Regions from separate parts of the Streptomyces sp. NPDC053427 genome, predicted to be linked through region 2. Evidence: riboswitches for the same ligand, from Rfam matches in the RefSeq annotation. Region 2 holds a riboswitch; each other region holds the start of a gene.
The links. A riboswitch is a leader RNA that binds a small molecule or an ion and turns the genes downstream of it on or off. The one in region 2 is predicted to bind cobalamin.
Positions count from the first base shown of each region.

Region 1: linked by a shared signal. The riboswitch ahead of ACIGWZ_RS05240 (HoxN/HupN/NixA family nickel/cobalt transporter) and the one ahead of ACIGWZ_RS34120 (CbtB-domain containing protein) in region 2 are both predicted to bind cobalamin.
Region 3: linked by a shared signal. The riboswitch ahead of metE (5-methyltetrahydropteroyltriglutamate--homocysteine S-methyltransferase) and the one ahead of ACIGWZ_RS34120 (CbtB-domain containing protein) in region 2 are both predicted to bind cobalamin.
Region 4: linked by a shared signal. The riboswitch ahead of ACIGWZ_RS24240 (cobalamin biosynthesis protein) and the one ahead of ACIGWZ_RS34120 (CbtB-domain containing protein) in region 2 are both predicted to bind cobalamin.

Region 1 is NZ_JBITYA010000002.1:119,224-122,421, forward strand. It holds gene ACIGWZ_RS05230 (MarR family winged helix-turn-helix transcriptional regulator) at 1-168, shown strand, start outside; gene ACIGWZ_RS05235 (alpha/beta fold hydrolase) at 238-1,086, shown strand; cobalamin riboswitch at 1,133-1,347, shown strand; gene ACIGWZ_RS05240 (HoxN/HupN/NixA family nickel/cobalt transporter) at 1,378-2,487, shown strand; gene ACIGWZ_RS05245 (VOC family protein) at 2,516-3,016, opposite strand; gene ACIGWZ_RS05250 (DoxX family protein) at 3,114-3,198, opposite strand, start outside.
Region 2 is NZ_JBITYA010000015.1:8,162-11,359, forward strand. It holds gene ACIGWZ_RS34110 (SPW repeat protein) at 1-320, opposite strand, end outside; gene ACIGWZ_RS34115 (histidine phosphatase family protein) at 426-1,025, opposite strand; cobalamin riboswitch at 1,126-1,293, shown strand; gene ACIGWZ_RS34120 (CbtB-domain containing protein) at 1,338-1,556, shown strand; gene ACIGWZ_RS34125 (CbtA family protein) at 1,571-2,335, shown strand; gene ribA (GTP cyclohydrolase II RibA) at 2,395-3,048, opposite strand; gene ACIGWZ_RS34135 (creatininase family protein) at 3,150-3,198, shown strand, end outside.
Region 3 is NZ_JBITYA010000005.1:209,421-212,618, reverse strand. It holds gene metE (5-methyltetrahydropteroyltriglutamate--homocysteine S-methyltransferase) at 1-1,372, opposite strand, end outside; cobalamin riboswitch at 1,555-1,705, opposite strand; gene ACIGWZ_RS15690 (hypothetical protein) at 1,800-2,510, opposite strand; gene ACIGWZ_RS15685 (LysR family transcriptional regulator) at 2,605-3,198, shown strand, end outside.
Region 4 is NZ_JBITYA010000008.1:403,923-407,120, forward strand. It holds gene ACIGWZ_RS24235 (cobyric acid synthase) at 1-344, opposite strand, end outside; gene ACIGWZ_RS24240 (cobalamin biosynthesis protein) at 341-1,312, opposite strand; cobalamin riboswitch at 1,442-1,598, opposite strand; gene ACIGWZ_RS24245 (hypothetical protein) at 1,803-2,231, shown strand; gene ACIGWZ_RS24250 (caspase family protein) at 2,237-3,198, shown strand, end outside.

The sequences.
Region 1 (3,198 bases), on a different contig from region 2:
GCCGCCGAGCTGCGCCGCGGACTGGCCGACCTCTCGGCCGACGACGTCGGAACGGCCCTTCGCGTACTCGACCGGCTCGGCGAGGAGTTCCGGCACCTGGCGAACGGCTCACGCGTTGCCCCGGAGGGGCCGGACAACGAGGACAACCAGCCCGAACGGCATCATTAGCCACGGAGCGCCGAGACTCCGTACCACCGCAGCACCACCGCATCGCTGACACAAGGGAGTGCACAGAGAATGACCCACCCATTCGCCGCCTGGTCCGAGCTCGACAACGGCACCGTGCCGGTCGAGGACGGCGAGCTGTTCTACGAAACGGCCGGTGAGGGGCCCGCGGTGGTGCTGCTCCACGGCGGCATGCTCGACGTGCGCATGTGGGACGAACAGTTCTCCTGGCTGGCCGGCTCCGGTCACCGCGTGATCCGTTACGACTCCCGCGGCCACGGCCTCTCCTCCACCGTCACCGGCGACTGGTCCAACCACGACGACCTGTGTGCCCTCCTCGACGCCCTCGACGTCCCGAGTGCCGTCCTCGTCGGCCTCTCGCACGGCTCCCGGGTCGCCCTCGACGCCGCCCTCGCCCACCCGGACCGGGTCAGTGCCCTGGCCCTCGCCGCACCGGGCGTCAGCGGTCGCGCCTTCACCGACCCCTTCGTCCTGGAGCACATCAAGGAGCAGGTGGCGGCGATCGGCGCACCGGACGGCGCGGAGCGGTATGTCGAACACTTCCTGCGGATGTGGGTGGACGGCCCGCACCGCCGGCCGTCCGACGTGCACCCCGGGCTGCGCGAGCGGATGCGCGCCTCGGCCGCGGCCACGGTCGAGGTTCACGCCGACGGCGTGGGCGTCGGAATGCCGAGAGAGGTCGGCGCCGCCGACCGGCTGTCCGAGATACGGGTGCCGACGGTCGTGTTCGACGGCGACCTCGACAGCACGGACATCTCCGCCAACGCCCATGCGATCACCCTCGCCGTGCCGGGTGCCCGCAGGGTCCGGATACCGGGCGCGGCCCATATGGTCAATCTGGAGAACACCGCGGTCTACGACCGCGAACTGCGCGCCTTCCTCTCCTCCCTGGCGCGCTGATACCGCCGCGCTCCGAGGGGCCGTCCGCGCCGCGTGGGGCGGCGGCTAGAGTTGGCCGTGCCGTGGTGTTCGGGAAGACCGGTGACGGACCTTGTGGTCCCAGACCGGAGCGGCCCTCGCCACTGTGATCGGGGAGTTCCCGGCCCTTCCGTATGCGCTTGCGCGCCTACGGCGCCACTGACCGCAGCCCGCGGCCGGGAAGGCGGGGCCGGGCGCGTGCACCTGTAAGCCAGGAGACCGGCCACGGCATCTCACGAACTGATCCACGAGGTGCTGGAGCGTGACCGCCGGATGGCCCTGTCCACCGATACCCCGACCACCCCTGCTTCCGCCGCGTTCCGCTGGCGCCGGCAGGACACCGTCCGTACCGCGGGCCTGATGGCCGTCATAGCCGGGCTGCACGTCGTCGCCTTCGGCGTGCTCTTCCTGCTCGTCGTCCCCGGCCACTACACCGTGGGAAGCAAGGCCTTCGGTGTCGGACTCGGCATCACCGCGTACACCCTCGGCATGCGGCATGCCTTCGACGCCGACCACATCGCCGCGATCGACAACACCACCCGCAAGCTGATGGCAGACGGCAAGCGGCCGGTCTCGGTGGGCTTCTGGTTCGCCCTGGGCCACTCCAGCGTGGTCGTCCTGATGGCCGCCCTGGTGGCGGGCGGCGCCCAGCTCGCCGGCACGCTGCTCAACGACGAATCCCGCACCCATCAGATTCTCGGCACAGTCGGCACCACGGTCTCGGGGACGTTCCTCTACCTCATCGCCGCGCTCAACCTCATCGCCCTGACCGGGATCTGGCGGGTCTTCCGCGGGATGCGCGACGGCCACTACGACGAGGCCGAGCTGGAACAGCGCCTCGATGCGCGCGGCTTCATGAACCGCATCCTGGGGCGGTTCACCCGCGCGATCTCCCGCCCCGGCCAGATGTTCCCGCTCGGCTTCCTCTTCGGCCTCGGCTTCGACACCGCGACCGAAGTGACGCTGATGGTGATGGCGGGCAGCGGCGCCGCGGCCGGCCTTCCCTGGTACGCCGTCCTGTGCCTGCCGCTGCTGTTCGCCGCCGGAATGAGCCTCTTCGACACCCTCGACGGCACCTTCATGAACTTCGCCTACCAGTGGGCGTTCTCCAACCCGGTGCGCAAGGTCTACTACAACCTCACCATCACCGGCCTGTCGATCGCCGTCGCCCTCTTCATCGGCACCATCGAGCTGGTGACCGTGCTGCACGACAAGCTGGCCCTCAACGACCCGGTGACCGGCTGGGTTTCCGGCCTCGACCTCGACAATGTCGGCTTCGTCATCGTCGGCCTGTTCGTGGTGGTGTGGGCGGCGGCGTTGGCGTACTGGCGCCTGGCCGGGGTCGAAAAACGCTGGGCGGCGAGGACGTCGTCGGGCTCATAGGCCCGGACGCCCCGCTTCCGCGCGGCCGTCAGGTGGCCGAGCCGGCCGCCGCGCCGGTCATCAGGTCGGGCCCCCAGCGCTCGAGCTCCGCGGCAAGGTCCAGCGGGCGCAGCCGGTCCAGCACGTCCGGGCCGGGCCACTGCTCCCGCGGGACCCGCCACATCACCTCGAACTCGTTGCCGTCCGGATCCTTGGCGTACACGGACTTGGAGACGAGATGGTCGGTGGCGCCGACCAGCGCGCCGCGCGCCGCGAGCCGCCGCTCGGTCGCGGCGAGTTCGCCGAGCGTGCCGACTTCCCAAGCCAAGTGGTAGAGCCCGGCCCGGCCCGCCTCCGGGCCCGGCGCGTCCGGCCCCACCGCGAACAGCCCCAGGTCGTGGTCGTTGAGCGAGCCGGGAGCGCTGAGGAAGGCGGCGCGCCCCGGTATCTCGGCATCCAGCGTCAGCCCGAGGGCTTCGGTATAGAAGGCGACAGACCGCGCCACATCGCGGATATAGAGCACCGCGTGGTTGAGACGGCGTACGGACAAGATTCTCTCCCCACTCCCGCCGCGACGCCCTCAGGAGCCACGGCACACCTGCTTCTGCGTATCCCCGCTTCCGCGGGTTCCTGCCTGCGCTGCCTCGCTACTTCCGGACCAGCAGCACGCCCCCGGCGACCAGCACGGCGAGCACCAGCGCGACCACACCGTGGACGAGCCGGTGCACGCGC
Region 2 (3,198 bases):
CATGGCGCCACGATCATCCACACGCCCATGGCGCACATGGCGCCGCTCAGGCCGTACATGCGGTCCGGTGCGACGGTGAACCCGATCGCCAGCAGGGCTATGGCGACGCCGAGGATCAGGTTGTGGGTCAACAGAGCGGGCTGCGAGGCCGCGTAGTGGACGATCCACGGCGACGCGGCGCAGTACAGGCCGACCAGGAACACCGGCCCGTCCACGAGGATGACGTCACGTCCGCCGAGCACGCGCTCGTAACGCTCCTGCATTTCGGATACGTCGGGGTGACCTGCGAGATCTCCCCTGTGGTGTGAGACGTCGGCCATGCGACTCGCCTCCTTCGCTCCGCAAGCCTGGCCGTCTCGCGGCATAGGAACCGCGCACTCTTTATTCTGCGCTTATGTCGCCTTTATGTGTAGATGACGGACGGATCAACTTTGCGGGCCCGCCGGGCACCCCTCCCCCAGCGGCCGACCCAGCCCCAGGTTCCAGCGCCCGCTCCGCCCGCTGAGCTCGGTCGCGGTGAGCGGCGGCACGTCCAGCCTCCAGAAGGCCTCCACCGGGACCCCCAGGGCGCACACCGCGGCGGCGCGCACCACGTCCACCTCCACGACGGCCAGGACGCGCCCGGGGGTGGCGGCCAGCCGCGTGAGCCAGTCCCCGGTGCGTACGCAGAGCGCGCGCAGCGATTCCCCGCCGTGCCCCGCGAACCCGGGGTCCGACAGCCAGGCGGACACCGCCTCCGCTTCGGCCCCGGCCACCTCGGCCAGGGTCCGCCCCCGCCAGCGGCCCATCGCGCAGCCGGGCGGTCCCGGCTCGGACGTGGAATCCACCGGCAGCCCGAGCTCCTGGGCCGTACGACGACACCGGGCGGAGGGCGATACCACGATCCGCTCCACGGAGGGCAAGCTTCCGGCCACCGCGCGGGCCCGCCGCAGACCGGCCCGACTCAGCGGCCCGTCGTCGTCGAAGCGCACCTCGCGCTGCGCATCGCCCGCGGCCGGTGAGACCAACATCACCCGAGTTGTCATGACCTCTTCCCTCGCTGTACATCGACGACGGCAACAACGTCCCTGTTCAAGGGAGTTGTCCGCGCGGCGCGCCCCTCCCTGCGCCCCTCCGCCCCCTCCGTGGTCTTGGCCCGCCGGTCGGTTCGCGGTACCTTCCCGATGATATTGACGACGACATGACGGAAGCCGGTGGGATCCCGGCGCGGTCGCGCCACTGTATGTCCGGTTTTGACGCAGCCCCAGGGGGCCGGGACCGGGCGAGCCAGACCCGGCATGTTGTTAGCACTCCCGCAACTAGGGACGCGAGTTCCCCCTAACAGGAGGTCCCCCGCCATGGCTCAGACCATCGCACCCCCGGCCACCGGCACCATCACCCCGGCCCCGCTCCCCCTCAAGGCGATTGCCCCCTGGGCGCTGTTCGTCGGCGTCCTGATGCTGGTTCTGCTGTACTTCGTCGGCGCCGAGCAGGGCGCCACCTCGCTGCTGTCCGGTACGGACGTCCACGAGTGGGTCCACGACGGACGCCACCTTCTCGGCTTCCCCTGCCACTGATCGGAAGCCGTTCCATGAACTCCGTCACCATCAGAAATCTCCTGATGCGCGGCATGCTCGCCGGTCTCGGCGCCGGCATCCTCGCGCTCGTCGTCGCCTACCTGCTGGGCGAGCCGAGGGTGGATGCCGCGATCGCCTTCGAGGAAGCGCACAGCCACGAGCACGAGATGGAGGTCGTCAGCCGCGGCGTGCAGTCCACGTTCGGGCTGGCGACCGGCGTGCTGATCTACGGCGTGGCGCTGGGCGGCATCGCCGCGCTGGCCTTCTGCTGCGCGCTGGGCCGGATCGGCCGCTTCGGCCCCCGGGCCACCGCCGCGCTGCTCTCCGGCGGGGCGCTGCTCGCCGTCTACCTCGTACCGTTCCTCAAGTACCCGGCCAACCCGCCGTCCGTCGGTGACCCCGACACCATCGGCAAGCGCACGGCCCTGTACTTCCTGATGATGCTGCTCGGCATCCTGCTGGCGGTCGGCGCCACGCTCTTCGGCCGGCGGCTGGCTCCCAAGCTGGGCAACTGGTACGCCACGGTGGCGGCCGGCGCGGCGTTCGTCGTCGCCATCGGGATCGCGTACGCCTTCCTGCCGGCCATCAACGAGGTGCCGCACGACTTCTCGGCCACTCTGCTCTGGCAGTTCCGGCTGTCGGCGATCGCCATCCAGCTGGTGCTGTGGACCGCCTTCGGGCTGCTCTTCGGTCACCTCGCGGAACGCGTCGTCGCCCCGGCCCGGGAAGCCGCGGCCGCGGAGGCGGCCACGGAGGAGGCGGCACCCGCCGCGTCCTGACGATCACCTCACCGGCAAGGGCCCGCAACGTACCTGCGTCGCGGGCCCTTCCGTAGGCGTCAGGGCAGGCCGGGAATGCCGTCCAAGTGCGGCAGGTCATGGTCGAGCCGTTCCCGTTTGGTCCGCAGATAGCGGATGTTCTCCACGCCGGGCGGCATCAGCAGCGGGACCTGTTCGGCGACCGCGATACCGTGCCGCAGCAGCGCCGCCCGCTTGTGCGGATTGTTCGAGAGCAGCCTTATCGACCGGACTCCGAGGTCCCGCAGAATGCCGGCCGCGACGCCGTATTCGCGGGCGTCGACCGGCAGTCCGAGCGCGATATTCGCGTCCACCGTGTCCAGGCCGCCCTCCTGCAGTTTCATCGCTCGGAGCTTGGCCAGCAGCCCTATCCCCCGGCCCTCATGGCCCTGCAGATAGACGAGAATTCCGCTTCCGGCCGCCACGATCTCCGCCAGCGCCGCGGACAATTGATCGCCGCATTCGCAGTGCGTGGAGGCGAAGACATCTCCGGTCAGACACTCCGAATGCACCCGGGTCAGTACGGACTCCCCCGCGACATCGCCGTGCACCAGGGCCACTTGCTCGGTCCCGCTACGGAGGTCGAGATAGCCCACGGCGAGGAATTCGCCGTGTGTGGTGGGGAGTCGGACCGCCACCACCCGTTCCACCTGGGTGTCGTCATCGGCAGCGATTTCACCATCGGGGTCCGTCATGGCGCGATCTTACCGGCGGGGGCGGCCGGTTGGCATGGTGTCTGGTCATGCCTATGCTGCGACGGCCCGGCGATTGAGCACGACGAAAGGCCGCATCCGTCATGACCGCTTCGGCACACCGGATATCCCCCCGCGGGCTTCTGCCGGCGG
Region 3 (3,198 bases), on a different contig from region 2:
CCGTGCGCAGCTCGGTGGTCTGCGGGAACGAACCGATCGTCGTCGTGGGCAGCAGCGGCAGTCCGAGGTGCGCGCGCTGGGCCGCGGTCCGTTCGGCGTACGGCTGGGAGCGGCGCCCGTCGGCGTCGGTGACGGCCGCGGTGCGGGCCCGTACCGCGGGATCGTGCGTGAGAGCGGACCCGGCCCGGGAGGCGAGGTCGGCGCGGTTCGCGGCGAGTTCGCCGGCGATGGCCTCCGTGCCCTGGGTCAGACCGCGCGCCAGAACGGCGATCTCCCGCGTCTTCTGGCGGGCGAAGGCGAGCCAGCGGGCGATCCCCGGGTCGATGTCGCGTTCGGCGGTGGCGTCCAGCGGTACGTGCAGCAGCGAGCAGGAGGCCGAGACATCGACGCGGTCGGCGAGACCGAGGAGCGTGCCGAGCGTGGACAGCGACTTCTCGTAGTCGTTGATCCAGATGTTGCGCCCGTTGACGACGCCCGCGACCAGGCGCTTGCCCGGCAGTCCGCCGGCCGCGGCGAGGTCCTGGAGGTTGGCGGCGCCCGACTCGGTGAAGTCGACGGCCAGGCCCTCGACCGGCGCCTTGGCCAGGACGGTCAGCGCGTCGCCGAGACGGCCGAAGTACGAGGCGACCAGGAGCTTCGGCCGGTCGGTGGCCGCGCCGAGCTCACGGTAGGCGCGGGCGGCGGCATTCAGCTCGGCCGGCGTGCGGTCCTGGACCAGGGCCGGCTCGTCGAGCTGCACCCACTCCGCACCCGCCGCCCGCAGGTCGGCGAGGACCTCGGCGTAGACGGGCAGCAGCCGGTCGAGCAGGGTCAGCGGCTCGAAGTCCGCGGCCACCCCCGGGGCGGGCTTGGCCAGCAGGAGATAGCTGACCGGCCCGACGAGGACCGGGCGGGCGGCGTGCCCGAGCGCGAGGGCCTCCGTCAGCTCCGCGACCTGCTTGCCGGAGTCAGCGGTGAAGACGGTGTCCGGGCCGAGCTCGGGGACCAGGTAGTGGTAGTTGGTGTCGAACCACTTGGTCATCTCCAACGGGGCGACATCCTGGGTCCCCCGCGCCATCGCGAAGTAGCCGTCCAAGGCGTCGGCGCCGACCGCCGCGCGGTGCCGCTCGGGGACGGCGCCGACCATGACACTGGTGTCGAGGACATGGTCGTAGTACGAGAAATCACCGGACGGCACTTCGTGGATGCCGGCGTCGGCCAGCTGCCGCCAGTGGGAACGGCGCAGATCTTCCGCGGTCTGCCGGAGGGCGTCGGCGCTGACGCGGCCCTTCCAGTAGCCCTCGATGGCCTTCTTCAGTTCCCGGTGCTGTCCCTGGCGGGGGTAGCCGTACACGGTGGCCCGTGCTGCCGCGGCTGCGGGCTTCGCTGTCACGGAACTCTCCTTCGCGAGATGTCTCGTTCGGTGTCCCGGAGACGGAACGAGAGCGCGAAGGAACGACCCATCGGGCGGACCGCGCCGCTGTGCCGTCGCGTATGCCGCTCGATATGTGCGCCGACCCGCCCACGAGGTCACCGGGATGGCCGCACGCGATCGGTCGCGTGCGGGCAACGGGCAGGTCTTCGGACTCGCGGGCCCGTCTCGTACGCGTACGAGACACCTACTGGCCGTCGCTTCCCAGACCCGGCCGGGCCCAGTGCGTATGACGGCGTTCGTTCCCACTCACCGCTGCGGGGCAGTCCCGGATTCCCACCGGGTTCCCTCTTACGACGCTCCCGCCTGGCGGACGGGGCGAACCAGCTGCACCGGTCACCCTAGAGGACGGCCGCGCCCCCGCACTACACCGGCCGGGGGCGCGCGCTCACCGGCCGCGGGCGTGGTCGACGGCGGCCGCGGCCAGTCCGGTGATCAGCGGGTGGGCCCGGGTGCCGTTACCGTCCAGCTCGGGTTGGAAGAGCGTGGCCAGGAAGAAGGGGTGGGTGGGCAGTTCGGCGATGCGGATGTCGCCGGATTCGTCGATGCCGGTGAACGTCAGGCCGTGTTCACGCAGGAGGTCGAGGTGCTGGGGGTTGGGGCCGTAGTTGCAGTGGTAGCGCGCCTGTGCGCGCTCGACGCCGAGCAGGCGGGCGGCCCGGGAGCCGGGGGTGATGCTGACGGTGCCCTCGTGACCGACCAGGGAACAGGCCAGCGGGAGGACCACGGCGTCCGCGTCGGCGATTTCGGGGTCGTTCTCGGCGTGGCCGGCGTGCGTCATGCCGCATACGGTGCGGGCGAACTCCAGCAGCGTGTGCTGGAAGCCGCCGCAGGTCCCCAGGAAGGGAATGCCGCCTTCGCGTGCCGTGCGGATCGCTGCCAGGACGCCGCTCTCGCTGCGGTAGGGGCTGCCCGGCAGGACCCAGATCGCGTCGAAGCCGTCCATGTCCTGGTCGGTGTCCTCGGTGGGGATCCAGTAGGCGTCCAGGTTCAGCCCGTCGCGTCGGCGCAGCGCTTCGAGCAGGCCGGGGATGCGGGTGTGGGAGCGGACGGCGTCGGAGCGGTCCCCGACCAGGGCGATGCGTGCGGTGTGGTTCATGGCGACGATCCTGCAACCCCACCCTGCATCAGGTCCAACGATGATCTCTGCACTCCGCATAAGCAATGCTGATGCATAAGCGATACTGGCGCACATGGATCCGCATCTGCTGCGCACCTTCGTCGCGGTCCTCGACCACCGCTCGTTCTCCGCCGCCGCCTCGGCCCTCGGCTACACGCAGTCCGCCGTCTCCCAGCACATCGCCGCCCTTGAAGCCGACCTGGGTGCCCGGTTGGTCGAACGCCGCCCCGTGGCTCCCACGCCGGCCGGAGCGCGACTGATGGAGCACGCCCCCGCCGTGTTGCTGCGCCTGGACGCCGCTCGCGCCGACCTCGCCCGCCTGCACCACCCCCACACCACTCGGCTGACCCTCGCCTGCTCGCCCGCCGCCCTCGGCCCCGCCGTCGCGCAGGCCCTGGCCCATCTGCACGTCACCGCACACCCGTTGGAGCTCGAGGTGCGCATGCTGGGCCGGGAAGCGGTGCTCGAGGACGTGCTCACCGGGCGCGCCGACCTGGGCCTCGTCGACGGCGCCGCCGCCCCCAGCGACCCGCTCCCGCTTCCCGACCTCGGGCCCACCACCACCCTCGCCGCAGCCGAAGAGCCCCTGGCCGTGCTCTTCCCCCGCGACCATCCCCTGGCGCGGCGCCGTTCGGTGCGTCTGACCGATCTGACGCAAGCTCAGTGG
Region 4 (3,198 bases), on a different contig from region 2:
TACCCCCGCGCGCTGAGCTCCCCCACCGGCTTGCCTAGCAGCACCACCTGACTGCTGCGGTCGCTGCCCGGCTTGAGCAGTACGGGGTTCATCAGCGCGGTCGGCTCCACCCGCGCCGCGGCCGCCTGCATCGCCTGCGCCCGCCCGATCTCCGCCCCCTCGCGCGTCACGAAGGAGTTCAGGGACATGTTCTGCGCCTTGAACGGGGCGACCTTGACGCCCTGCCGGGCCAGCCAGCGGCAGATGCCCGCCGTCACCACGCTCTTGCCCGCGTCGGACGTCGTGCCGGCCACCAGCAGGCCGCCGCCGACCGCCGTGCCGGATCCCCTCAACCGCCCGTTCACCGGGGCTTCCTCCCACTCTCGTTCCTGCGCCGTACCACGCCGACCGCCAGCCGTCCCGCGACCGTCGTCGCCAGCGCCAGCACACTCACCCGGCGCGAGAGCCGCACCGCCCGCTCGATGTCCTCTGTGCCGGGCGGCGGCGCCGGACCGTTGAGCACCGGGCGGTGCTCGACCCGTCCGCCGTACGCCAGCGTGCCGCCCAGCCGGACGCCGAGCGCGCCCGCGAACGAGGCCTCCACCGGGCCCGCGTTGGGGCTCGGATGCGCGCCGCCGTCCGCCCGCCACGCCCGCAGCGCGCCGCGCCGGTCGGGGCCCGCCAGGACGGTCAGCGCGGCGGTCAGCCGGGACCCGGGCCAGCCGGCCACGTCGTCGAGCCGGGCCGCCGCCCAGCCGAACCGCCGGTAGCGCGGCGATTTGTGGCCGACCATCGCATCCAGGGTGTTCACCGCACGGAACGCCACCAGGCCGGGCACTCCGCCCAGCGCGCCCCACACCAGGGCGCCCACCACCGCGTCCGAGGTGTTCTCGGCGACCGACTCCACCACCGCGCGGGCCATCCCCGGCCCGTCCAGCGCCTGCGGATCGCGGCCGCACAGATGCGGCAGCCGCTCGCGCGCCACCTCCAGGTCACCCGCCGCCAGCGCGCCGCCGACGGCCCGCGCCTCCCGGCCGAGCGAGGTGCCGCCGAGCACCGCCCAGACGGTGGCCGCGGTCAGGGCGACCCGCGCCGGGGCCCGGCCGCCCAGGGCGCGCTGAAGGAGGGCGGCACCGGCCGCCGCGCCGCCCGCGCACACCACGGCGTGCGCCGCCCCGTATCCACGGTGGTCGCGCCACAGCCGGCGCTCGAGTGCGCCCGCGGCACGGCCGAAGGCGGCCACCGGATGGCCGCGCCGGGGATCGGCCGCGATCAGGTCACCGAGAAAGCCGAGGGCCGCGCCGCACGCATATCCCGCGTGTTCGCCGCGCATCGGATCAGGCCGCCGTCAGGCCTCGAAGGCACACGGTGACGGCTGGGCGCGGGCATCTCGAATGGCGGCCGGGCATGGCGATATGTCCTCACTCAGGGTCCGCGCCCTGGCTCGACGTGACGGCGACGAGAGTCTCCTGGCTCCCGGATCGGCGCTTCCCCCGGCCTTCCAGCCCGTACGCGGCGGCCCCTGCGGGCATCCGTGCGGCGGACCGTGGCCGTTGCTGGAGGAGCGCTCCCCGGTGACAGTGGCGGGACCGCGCCGGATTCTCACCGGTCTTCCTCATCTGTCGCCGAATGGCCCGGGCAGTCCACCACGCCCCGCGAATGCCCGTCAACTCACCCTTGACCTGCGAAGCAGCCCTGTGGCAGGGGGTGTGGCGCGGGCCACAGGGTGGTCGGTACGTCACCGACGGTTGCCCCTGGGCCTGATCGCGCGTCACTATCTGGTGCACGGTGGGCAATGGGGCCCGCCGGAAGGGGGCCGGGGGATGTCGGACAGCGCCGACCGCGACGAGAGCGGTCGACAGACGCAGCAGGAGATCCGCATCAGGATCACGGGCACGGACGATGCGGAGCAGGACACCGCGCACCTCAAGGCGTGGCTGGAGCGGGAGCCGTGGCTGACCCGGCGGCAGCACGACTGGGCGCGGCGTTCCCGGCCCGCGGGGGAGAGCGAGGGCGTGGCGGAGCCCGGCCCCGCGGATATGGCCGTCGGGGTCGACGACCTGATCCTGGTCGTCGTCGGCGCGGTCGCCGCGGAGGTCACCAAGAGCCTGACCATCGCCCTCCAGGAATGGCTGCGCCGGCGCAGGGAGGAACGCGCCGACGGCGAGCGGCCCTCCGTCGCGGTCGGCGAGCGGGACGGCGATCTGCGCGAGCTCGGCGGCGCCGGGGGCGGCAGCACCGCCGAGGACTGAGGCGGATGCCCGAATACGACGCACGGGGCAAGGTCAACCGGGCGCTGCTGATCTGCGTCAGCGACTACAAGAACCTGCGCCCGCTGCCCGCGGTGAAGGACAACGCCGAGAAACTCAAGAGCGTCCTGACCGACGCCGGCACCGACCTGTTCACCGAGGACGAGGTCCGCATCTGCCGGACCCAGGAGCCGTGGGAGGTCCAGCAGGAACTGGACGTCGTCACGAGCGAGGCGCGCGGACTGCTGCTGGTGTACTTCTCCGGCCATGGCCGGGTCGGCCCCGACGGCGGCGATCTGCAGCTGATGGTCGGGACGTCGGAACGGCGCCACAAGACCGTCTCCTGGGCGGACGTGGTGCTGCGCTACCTGGACAACGCGCGGGCCGACCGGATAGTGATCATCCTGGAGTGCTGCTACGCCGGAAACGCGGGCGAGGCCTTCCACCGCTGCCGCAAGCCCATGTCGCTGCTGATGGCCGCGCAGCCCAACCGCCGTATCTTCAGCGGCGACGAACCGGCCGGCGGCAGCGTCTTCACCCGCGCCGTGGTGCGGATCCTCGAACGCGGCATACCGGGCAAGCGCTTCGTCGCGTTCGACGATCTCGTCCAGGCGCTGCGCCGGGAGGTGGTCGGCGAGCGGACCCCGATGGGCGACGTCTGGAAGCCCCGCTCGGCCAAGCAGAACACCACCGACGACGTCATCCTCTCCTTCGCCACCTCCGGCGACCGGCCCCGCACCCCGCTGCGCATCCGCTTACGCCGCTGGCTCAACGCCTACCTCCGGCACTGGCCCAGGCTCCTCCTCGTCCTCGCGATCATCTTCGTACCGGCCACCGGGGGCGTCGTCCTGCTGAACCTCCCCGGCGAGGCCCCGGCCTGCCCGCCCGCCCTCGAACTGCGGCTGCTCACCGCCCCGGAGGCCGAACCCGCGCTGCGCCGCGCCGCCTTCGACTACGAGATGTCCGCGGC